Linked DNA regions of Allorhodopirellula heiligendammensis. The protein of the gene in region 2 interacts with the protein of the main gene of each other region in a pairwise test. Links are inferred from orthologs where the notes say so. Each region holds a gene or a part of one and is shown on either strand. Other genes may lie near its edges.

Region 1 (4,644 bases), 430 kb from region 2 along the record:
GGGCTGGTTGGCTGACCATTTGCCCGGTGTGGAACTGGTGGAAACCGCGTCGACGGCTGCGGCTGCCGAGGCGGCCGCGGCCACACCCGGCATTGCGGCGGTAGCAAGTTTGGCGGCGGCAACTCGGTATGGACTCGGGGTGGTTCAAGCCTCCATCGAGGACAATCGTCACAATGTCACCCGCTTTGCCGTGCTTGGGTCGGGGGCGCCCGAACCGACGGGGGACGACAAAACGACACTGTTGTTTGAGGTGCAGCACCGCCCAGGGGCCCTAGCCGATGTGATGGGAATCGTTCGCGACCATGGATTGAATTTGACATGGATTGAGTCATTTCCGCAGCCGGGACGACCGAATGAATATTTTTTCATCGTCGAATTTCCCGGCCACCAAGCCGAACGAGCAGTCGCCGGCGTGATCGCGACACTGCGGCAGCAAACCCAGCACCTCGCCGTACTGGGTAGCTACCCACAGGGGCGAAAGGTGTAGCTGCCAGCGAATGGCTGGATGAGCTCGTTTGATTTCGCCGGAGCGTGAAGTCGACGCTCGGGCGGGGATGGGCAAGTGGAATTCCATGTCTTTGTTGTTTTGCGATTGCGAAAGTCCGCCCTTTCCCCTTGATAATTCTGCGCCGGCCATTCACAATCCCCGCTCGAATTTTCACAAAAGTTCGTTTTTCCTGAATTCAGGCGAGACCGTCTGGGGCTGATTGTCGATCCCCACCACGCCGATCTCGCCGTCCCACCCCCGAATCGAGAACGAAATAGATGGGTCATTACACAGGTCCGAAAGCCCGCATTAACCGTCGTTTGGGCACGATGCTCTACGAAACATCCGGTGCCGCCCGCGCCCTCGATCGGCGAAATACGCCTCCCGGGATGCACGTCCGCGGCCGCCGACCGAGCGTCTACGGCTTGGCGTTGATGGAAAAGCAAAAGATCAAGCACTATTATGGGTTGGGCGAACGTCAGCTACGCCGTTACTTCGATAACGTAGGCCGCAAATCTGGCAACACCGGTGAGTTGTTGCTGCTGATGTGCGAGAGCCGCTTGGACAACGTCGTCCGCCGTGTCGGCTTCACCAAGACTCGCCCGCAAGCCCGCCAGGGCATCGTTCACGGTCACTTCTGCGTCAACGGTATCAAGGTCACCAAGCCCGGTTACCTGCTGCGATCCGGTGACATCATCGAAGTCCGCGGTCGTGAAAACCTCAAAAACCTGTATCGCGGCGTGATCGCCAACTCCCCGCCAGACGGTCTGGATTGGGTGTCCTTTGACAGCGAAGGCCTGCGAGCGACCGTGTTGAGCTTGCCGAGTGCGGTCGACATCAGTTTGCCCGTCGATGCTAATAGCGTCGTCGAATTCTTGTCTCGCTAAAGTAGCGACGACGCTTCGGATTCAAGTCGCCACGCTCAACCGGGCGTGGCCTGCGGGGCTCGTATTTCGCCGTAACCCATTTTTCTGATTGGCCGGTTCCCGCCGGCCGCTCGAACCAGGTCGATGGCCGGTGGGAGCCGGCCCTACGGTAGCTCGCCATCTCGAAAACCAAGGTGCGACGGAATACGATCGCTTCATGCAATTCATCTGCCGCCCTCTGGGCTGAGAAGCCTACGTTCCTTCACTTCTCTTTCTCGCAACCTGTTTTCACATCATGCACAGTCCCGTTGTTGTTCTCGGTGGTGGTCCCGGTGGTTATGCGGCCGCTTTTCTTGCAGCTGACGAAGGTCTCGATGTCACCATTGTCGAAGCTGAATCCCGCTTGGGTGGCACGTGTCTGCTGCGTGGCTGTATTCCCAGCAAGGCTCTGTTGCACCTGGCCAAGGTGATTCATGAAGTCGAAGAGTTGAAAGCGGATTGGGGTGTGGAGTATGCGGGCGAACCATCGATCAACGTCGATGCCGTGCGTGGCCGCAAGGAAAAGGTGATCTCGAACCTCACCGGTGGGTTGGCTCAGATCGCCAAGCGACGGAATGTGACTGTCATTCAGGCGCGGGGCTCATTCGTCAGTTCGGGCGAGCTCAAGCTCGAAGGTGACCATGAATCGATTCCCGAAGGCGGTTCGATCACGTTCGATCACTGCATTTTGGCCACTGGCAGCGTGCCTGCCATGCCCCCCAGTTTTGACATTGGCAGCGACCGGGTCATGGACAGTACCGGCGCGTTGGCTCTTCAGGACATCCCTGAATCATTGCTCGTAATCGGTGGCGGTTACATCGGGCTGGAGATGGGGACGGTCTACGCGAGTCTCGGCTCAAAGGTGACGGTTGTTGAGTTGGCCGAAGGGTTGCTGCCGGGAGCGGACCGCGACCTGGTGAAACCGCTCGCAAAACGCGTGGATGCCATGTGTGAAGGCCGAGTTTATCTCAACACCAAGGTCGGTTCGATCAGCGAAGTCGATAACCAGGTCGAAGTGACTTTCGAAGGGCCGAACAAGTTCGGTCATGAGCGTTTTGATCGCGTGCTGGTCAGCGTGGGGCGTCGTCCGGTCACCCGCGGTCTGGGATTGGAAAACACCCAGGTCGTCGTCAATGAACGCGGCTTCGTGGTGTGCAACTCGCAACAACGCACTGCCGATCCCAAGATCTTCGCCATTGGCGACGTCGCTGGCGATCCCATGCTCGCCCACAAAGCCACCCACGAAGGGCGTGTCGCTGCCGAAGTAATCGCCGGTAAAGCAGCTGAATTCGATAAGAGAGCGATTCCCGCAGTTGTGTTCACCGATCCGGAAATTGCTTGGGCAGGGCTAACCGAAGAGGAAGCCAAACGCGACGGTCGTGAGGTCAGCGTGGCTGTATATCCATGGGTCGCTAGCGGGCGTGCCCAGGCCCTCAATATTACTGATGGCTTGACTAAGTGGCTGATTGATCCCGAAACCAACCGAGTGCTCGGATGCGGCATCGTCGGTAGCGGCGCGGGCGAATTGATTGCTGAGGCTGTATTGGCAATTGAGATGGGGTGCGAGGTCTCAGATATCGCGGAGACGGTCCACGCGCACCCCACGCTCGGCGAAACACTGATGAATGCAGGCGAAATTTACTTCGGCACGGCAACCGAGATCTACAAGCCGAAGAAAAAAGCGAAAGCGTAAGAAGGTCGCAGCTGGGGACCCTGTTCCCTCACGTATCGCCGCGCAAGGGGTCGTCGCCGGGCGGGGGATCGTCGCCGGGCGAAGGATCGTCGCCGGGCGATAATCCCTCGCACTGAACCCGGCCTACCGCAACTGATATCGGTACTGAAATCGGCCGCCCGGAGCCGCGTCGCCGTTGGTGTACGTGTCCATGATGTCGCCGGGCGATTGCGAGTTGTCGATCCATTTGAAGCCAATCGATGCACCGGATTCGGTGTGCTCGAAATAAGGGTTCAAAACACTCTTGGAAATCGCGACGTGCATATGGTGGCCGTCCACACGAAAGCGGGCGCTGCCAGCCGGCTGCCAATTCCAATCGCCAGTCGATGATGTCACAGTATCGCCGCGAATCAGTAATTCGAATCCTTCCCAGTGCGAGGCTGTGGCTTTGGATTCAACACGCGGTGTAGCCACGTCGAGCAGTAACCACATCCAATTGGGGTCATGGGAATCTGTGATTGGCTCGCGGGTTCGCATGTAAAAGTAGAGGTTTTCCGCGTCCTCAGTGACCTTGGCGATATGAAAATCGTTGCGTCCGGAAGTCACGCGATAGTGATGCTGGCCGCAGCCAGGAAAATCGCGAGGCAGTGTATCGCAGAGATGATCAACGTAGACGGATTCAACGTCGTCCCACTGGCTCATCGGCCCCTCGATCTCGATTGTTTTTCCTTGCCGATTCGCGCTGGGCCCGGTTTCACGTTCGGGTGTCATGCCCTTGAAACGACGAATGTTCGCAGTAAGCTGCATGTAGTAATTATCGCCGTAGCCGCCTTTCATCATCTCGACATCTCGACTGGCCTCGAGATCAAATTGGTCGCAGAAGACGGGTGGTCCGGACGCTCCCGTGTTGAGCTGCATGGCAATCCATTCGTTCCAGCCGGTCACGAAGGTGACCTCGGGATCGAGCTCGAGTGCTCCCTGCCATTGTTCCTCAAAATTCAGTCCGTACTGAAACGCATTGGGACGCGGGTCAACGGAGCCCCGGTGAAAGCTCCGGCCACGCGCCCGACCTGTGCTCATCATCTCTACCCGACCCGTTTTCTGATCGAGATTCTGGCCGACCGATACGCTGACCTGCTCCGGACGGGTAGGGTCTTGGTCGTACGAGTGCACCTGGGGATAGATCGCTTCCCAATGCCACGCGTTATGTGTGTTGACGAGCTCGAATGGCCAGTGGGCTTTTCGCAGCGTGAAGAATTCAGCCACCTCCTGTGACGCCTTCGCAGGATCACAGATCAGCAACGGCTTGCCCTTCCATGCGAAGAAAAAGTCAGCGTGTTCTCCGGATTCGTAAAAGGCTTCGTAGATCCGCTGAGCCGTCCGCTCAGCGTGCGAGTTGACCATAAACGTTAGCTGCGGAGTGTGCTCACCTGCAGCATGCTTATCTGCCAGGATCCGCAGCATCTCGGTGATCACATTTTCATAAAACAGTCCGTTGGTCGCGTCGATCACTAAAAAGTCAACGCCTGCATCGGACAGCAGGTCAGCGTGCCGGCGAAGAATCCATGGATCGTCGCTGC
Region 2 (5,416 bases):
CCGCCGTGGCACTCGTCTATGATCTCGCCAATGCCGAGCAGCATCGGCGTGCGTGGCAGCGTTTCTATGAAACGATCAATCCGCTGCTTGCCCCCTTTGGCCCTTTGATGGGTTTGCCTCCCGGGCAGGGGTTACCCCCAGCGTCGGAGACATCGATACCTGACGGCGTTTTTCTGCGATTGCCCGGTGTTGCTGTCCTGGGCATCGACCCCAGTTTCGCACCGGGATTGGCCATTACCGATCAGTGGGCCATCTACACCCTGTTTCCCTCCCAGGGTGTCGACTTAGCTGAGCCGCATGCACCCCAACTGCCACCGCCGCTGGGCGATGTCGGGCGTCCGCTGATTGCGGCCAGCCACGTCGATGTCCTGCAATTCGCCGACGCGCTGCAGGCGTGGCTGGATTATGCTGTGCCGCTGATTAAACAGTCCGATCGCTATCAAAACCAACCCCCAGAGGATGCGGAGGCCAGCAAGGCCCCCAATATTGATGAGACGATCGATCTGCTCGGAAATGTGATCGAAGTGATGCGACAGATTCCGTCCTACACCCAGGCGACCTATGTGCAAGACAACTCGGTTGTGACGCAATCGGTGATCCAGGTGCCATCTCTTCGGCTGTCACCAGCTAAGTGAGGTCAGCCCGATGACTCCCTGCATTGGATGATTCCCGCATTGATCGCCCACGCGAATTTGAATCCAGTTATGATGAGCCTGTCCCGCCGGACGCGTTGAAATCGTACGCCGAAGCGTCGTCGCTGTGGGCGGCGCCGGTCAGACCAGTCGCTCTCAATCTCCCCCCCCCGTCCCTTCCCACTCATCGGAAACCTTCCATGTTGCGAACGTTGCTTTTCTCCTTCAGCCCTCTGGTCCTTATGAGCGCCGCCGTGCTCAATCTCGCCGACGACCACCGCGTCAGTGCAGCGGAAATCGATCCCGCCCAGGCCGCTTGGTACGCAAAATACAAAGGCCAAGAGAACGCGCCGCAGCCCGATGAGATGATGCTCAACACGGACCCTGAGCCGGATGTGAGCGAAGGTTTCACTCCGTTATTTAATGGCAAAGACTTGACGGGTTGGACGCCGCGCGGTGGCACCTGCACCTTTACCGCCCAGGGTGATCTCGTGATCGGTGAATGTGTTCCAGGTTCCGATAGCACCTACCTGTCGACAGAAAAGTCGGACTACACCGATTTCATTTTCTCTTGCGACATGAAGTGGGAGGTCGACGGGAATTCTGGCGTCATGTTCCACGCCCAAGTCAAAACTGGCGACAAGAAAAACAAGGAAATCGTATTCGGCCCGCAAGCCGAGATGGAAGGCATCTCCGGAGATCGATACTGGAATGGTGGGATCTACGGGCAGAGTTGTGGAGGATACTTTTACCCCCTGTGGCTGACCGATCACAAAGAGGCGCGAGCAGCCCTGGATCGTGCGGGTTGGAATCGACTGACGATCCAGGCCAAGGGAAATAACGTGAAGACATGGGTCAATGGCGTTCCCGTCGCGAATTGGAACGACGACGGCACGTATGCCAAGGGCTTCTTCGGGCTGCAAATCCACAAGGGAACTGCCGGAAAAGTGCTGTGGAAGAACGTCCGTGTGAAAGAGTTGGCAGACTGATTCGGACTTGCCAAGTTGCCGATCACGCGTCGGGTCGGGTATCCTGGGTGGGATGGATGCCATCACAAAAAATCTGACCGCGGCGCAGGCCGAGGCGGTCACTCATATCGACGGACCGCTGCTCATTATCGCTGGCCCGGGCAGCGGGAAAACCCGGGTGGTCACGCACCGGGTTGCCCACATGCTCAGCCAGGGTGTGCGGCCCTGGCAGATCGCGGCGCTCACGTTTACCAACAAAGCCGCTGAGGAAATGCGGACGCGGTTGGATCTGCTCGCCCCCGGCCAACCGGTGTGGATGGGTACGTTCCACCGGTTCTGCGCCCAACAGTTGCGTCGCTACGCGTCCTACGTGGGTCTTGCCGAAAATTACTCGATTTACGACATGTCCGATTCAAAATCGGCCATGAAACGAGCGATCCAGGCTGCTGGGGTCTCGACCAGCCACGCCACGCCGGAACAAATCGCCTCGGCAATATCCAATGCCAAAAATCGATTGATCACCCCCGAGATCATGCAGCAACAATCTGGGCGGGCGAGCGACAGTGTGGCGGCGCGAGTCTATCCGGTTTACCAGCAGCAACTTTTGCTCGCCAACGCGGTCGATTTCGATGACTTGCTCTATCACTTCGCATGCTTGCTGCGCGAGAACCCCGAGGTTCGCAGCGAACTTGACGCGAAGCTGAAGTACATCATGGTCGATGAGTACCAGGACACGAACTTGGCTCAGTACGCGATCGTGCGAGCGATGTCTGTCGATCATCCCAACCTAGCGGTGACGGGGGATCCGGACCAATCGATCTACGGCTGGCGGGGGGCCGACCTGAACAACATTCTGGACTTCGAGAAGGACTATCCGAGCGTCAAAACGGTTCGCCTGGAACAGAATTATCGCAGCACGCCGAATATTCTTGCAGTTGCCGACCAGTTGATCCGGCATAACCGACGCCGCAAAGCCAAAGAACTCTACACGGAGAACGCGGACGGCGACAACGTGATCCTGCGGCAGTATGAGGATGGCTATCAGGAGGCCGATGCGATTGCCGATGAGATCGCTGCTCAGATGATCGCGGGCCAAGCCGAGCCACGTGACTTTGCCATCTTCTGCCGCATGAACGCACTGACTCGTTCGCTCGAACACGCGCTGCGAAACCGCGGGTTGCCCTATCAGATCATCAACGGTGTCGAGTTCTACCAGCGCAAGGAGGTCAAGGACCTGCTGGCATATCTGCATTTGATCAACAATCCCAGCCACGACGTGGCGTTGCAGCGGGTGATCAATACGCCAACGCGGAGCATCGGGGCAACGACGGTTGGACGGCTGCAGGCATTTGCCGACGCCGAGCGGATCCCGATGCTCGAGGCGGCTCGCCGGGCGTCGGAGATCGACACCATGTCCAAACGCGCGCAAACGATGCTGAAGTCGTTCGTCACCCTTTATGATCGTTTGCGTAAGAAAGCGACTGCCTCGCTCGAGGATTTATTGCGGTTTCTCGTGGAAGAAACGAAGTATATCGAGTTTCTCGAGCGTACCGGTGTCGAGAAAGAAGACTCAAATCCAATCGCGAACGTCGACGAACTGGTCTCGGCCGCGGTCGAGTTTGATCGCATGCATCCCGACGACGGATCCCTCGAAGCGTTCTTGGAACAGGTCGCGTTGGTATCCGACACGGACAAGTTCGAAGATTCCGGCAACCGGGTCACCCTGATGACGCTGCATGCAGCCAAGGGACTTGAATTCCCGCGCGTGTTCGTGATCGCAGTCGAAGATGATCTGTTGCCGCATTACCGCAGCAAGCAGGACGACCAACAACTCGAAGAAGAACGCCGGCTACTGTTTGTGGGGATCACCCGGGCACAACAGTGGCTGCAACTCAGCTATGCCAAGCGACGCAGCATGCGAGGTGACATCCGCGTGGTCATTCCGAGCATGTTCTTAAGTGAGCTGCCACGTGCAGACATGAATGTGATCGAATCGCAAACCGATCGAGACTTCTTTGACGATGGAGCGGACGAGTCCTACCCGGATTCTTGGGATCTCGTTCAAGAGCCCTCACCGCCGGAGCAAGCTGAGCAGGAATACAAGGGCGACGACACTTCGGTGATCCCTGAAATTTATCGTGATCCATTCGTTAGTAAACCGAAGCCCAAACGCACTAAGCCTACCATCACCACGGCACTGCAAACGGCGAGTGACCTGTTGTCGTCCGACCGCGTGCCGTTGGGAGCTTACCGCGAGGGCAGCGTTGTGCGTCATCCCGAATACGGCGATGGCACGATCACTGAGGTTACTGGCCGGGGACCCAAGCGAACTGCGAAGATCCGATTTTCCGAGGATCAGAGCGAGCAAACATTTCGGCTCGCTTTCGCAAAGCTGGAGTTGCTCGATACCGGCGGCGACTAGCCTCTTGGCTCAGTCAAACAACACGACGTTGAGTTCGCAAACCGGTAGTGCATCGACAGAATATCGCGTAATCTACTGGCGTTGACCACACTTTGACGCGCACCTATGTGTCTATCGCAGCATCACCCTTCCCATCGGAAAACTCCATGGCAAAAATTGTATACACGATTACCGATGAAGCCCCGGCCCTGGCAACGCATTCGCTGCTGCCGATTTTGCGTGCCTTCACTGCGGCATCGGGGCTGGAATTCGAGGCCTCTGACATTTCATTGGCGGCCCGGGTGTTGGCAAGTTTCCCAGAGCGATTGACCGAAGAACAACGCGTCCCTGACGCGCTCGCTCAGCTTGGCAAGCTCGTCAAAGAGCCCACTGCGAACATCATCAAGCTGCCCAACATCAGCGCGTCGATCCCGCAGCTCACCGCAACGATTAAGGAATTGCAAGCCAAGGGATACGACATTCCCGACTTCCCTTCGGACCCGCAGACGGACGAGGAAAAGGCGATTCGGGCCGCTTACGCGAAGGTCCTCGGCAGCGCCGTCAATCCGGTCTTGCGGGAAGGCAATTCGGATCGCCGTGTGGCCGCTCCAGTCAAGAAATACGCTCAAAAGAACCCGCACTCGATGGGCGATTGGTCAGCGCAATCCAAGACCCGCGTGGCGCACATGCGCGAGGGCGATTTCTATGGCAGCGAAAAGTCCGTCGTGTTGCCGTCGGCCGACACGTTGCGAATTGAGCACGTGGGCGAATCCGGTGACGTGACCGTTCTGAAAGAGGAGATCGCTGTTGAGAAGGACGAGGTCTTCGATGCTGCCGTGCTCAGTCGTAAACAGTTGCGTGCCTATATTGCCGAATCCGCTGCAGCCGCGAAGTCCGAAGGCGTGCTGCTGTCGCTGCACCTCAAAGCGACCATGATGAAAGTCTCCGATCCGATCCTCTTCGGTCACGCCGTCAGTGTGCTGTACGGGGAATTGTTCGAAAAATATGGGGACCTGCTGCGGCGTGCGGGCGCCGATCCGAACCAAGGGCTTGGTCAGGTGCTCGGTGTCATCGGGGCCCTGCCCGCGGATGACCGCGCCCCAATCGAAGCGATGATGGCGCGGATTGAGTCCGAATTGCCCAGTCTCGCGATGGTGAACTCAGATCGTGGTATCACCAATCTGCACGTCCCGAGCGACGTGATCATTGACGCGTCGATGCCAGCTGCGATCCGCGCCGGCGGCAAGATGTGGGATCAGAACGGCGAGCTCCAGGACACCGTCGCCATGATTCCCGACCGCAGTTACGCGAGCGTCTATCAGGCCGTGATCGACGACTGCAAAACCAATGGCACGTTCGATGTGTCGACAATGGGCAGCGTGGCGAATGTCGGTTTGATGGCGAAGAAGGCTGAA

Evidence for each region.
Region 1: the proteins of Poly21_RS17520 (region 2) and lpdA interact in binary tests that used the Escherichia coli proteins (3 or more experiments, as listed by UniProt). The link is inferred for Allorhodopirellula heiligendammensis from one-to-one orthologs.

What each region holds. Positions count from the first base shown.
Region 1 is NZ_SJPU01000002.1:1,504,249-1,508,892, forward strand. What follows is about bases 1,063-3,866. They hold lpdA (dihydrolipoyl dehydrogenase), read left to right. Parts: upstream 1,063-1,648; coding sequence 1,649-3,085; downstream 3,086-3,866. Other genes in these bases: rpsD (30S ribosomal protein S4), read left to right, coding at 1,063-1,374; Poly21_RS15985 (glycoside hydrolase family 71/99 protein), read right to left, coding at 3,209-3,866. Outside these bases: pheA (prephenate dehydratase), read left to right, coding at 1-487; more of rpsD, read left to right, coding at 766-1,062; more of Poly21_RS15985, read right to left, coding at 3,867-4,644. UniProt on the Escherichia coli protein: Lipoamide dehydrogenase is a component of the glycine cleavage system as well as of the alpha-ketoacid dehydrogenase complexes.
Region 2 is NZ_SJPU01000002.1:1,935,381-1,940,796, forward strand. What follows is about bases 1,351-4,347. They hold Poly21_RS17520 (ATP-dependent helicase), read left to right. Parts: upstream 1,351-1,673; coding sequence 1,674-4,022; downstream 4,023-4,347. Other genes in these bases: Poly21_RS17515 (3-keto-disaccharide hydrolase), read left to right, coding at 1,351-1,621; Poly21_RS17525 (NADP-dependent isocitrate dehydrogenase), read left to right, coding at 4,169-4,347. In the rest of the region: Poly21_RS17510 (hypothetical protein), read left to right, coding at 1-635; more of Poly21_RS17515, read left to right, coding at 875-1,350; more of Poly21_RS17525, read left to right, coding at 4,348-5,416. UniProt on the Escherichia coli protein: A helicase with DNA-dependent ATPase activity. Unwinds DNA duplexes with 3'-5' polarity. Translocates on single-stranded DNA with 3'-5' polarity. Initiates unwinding more efficiently from a nicked substrate than double-stranded DNA.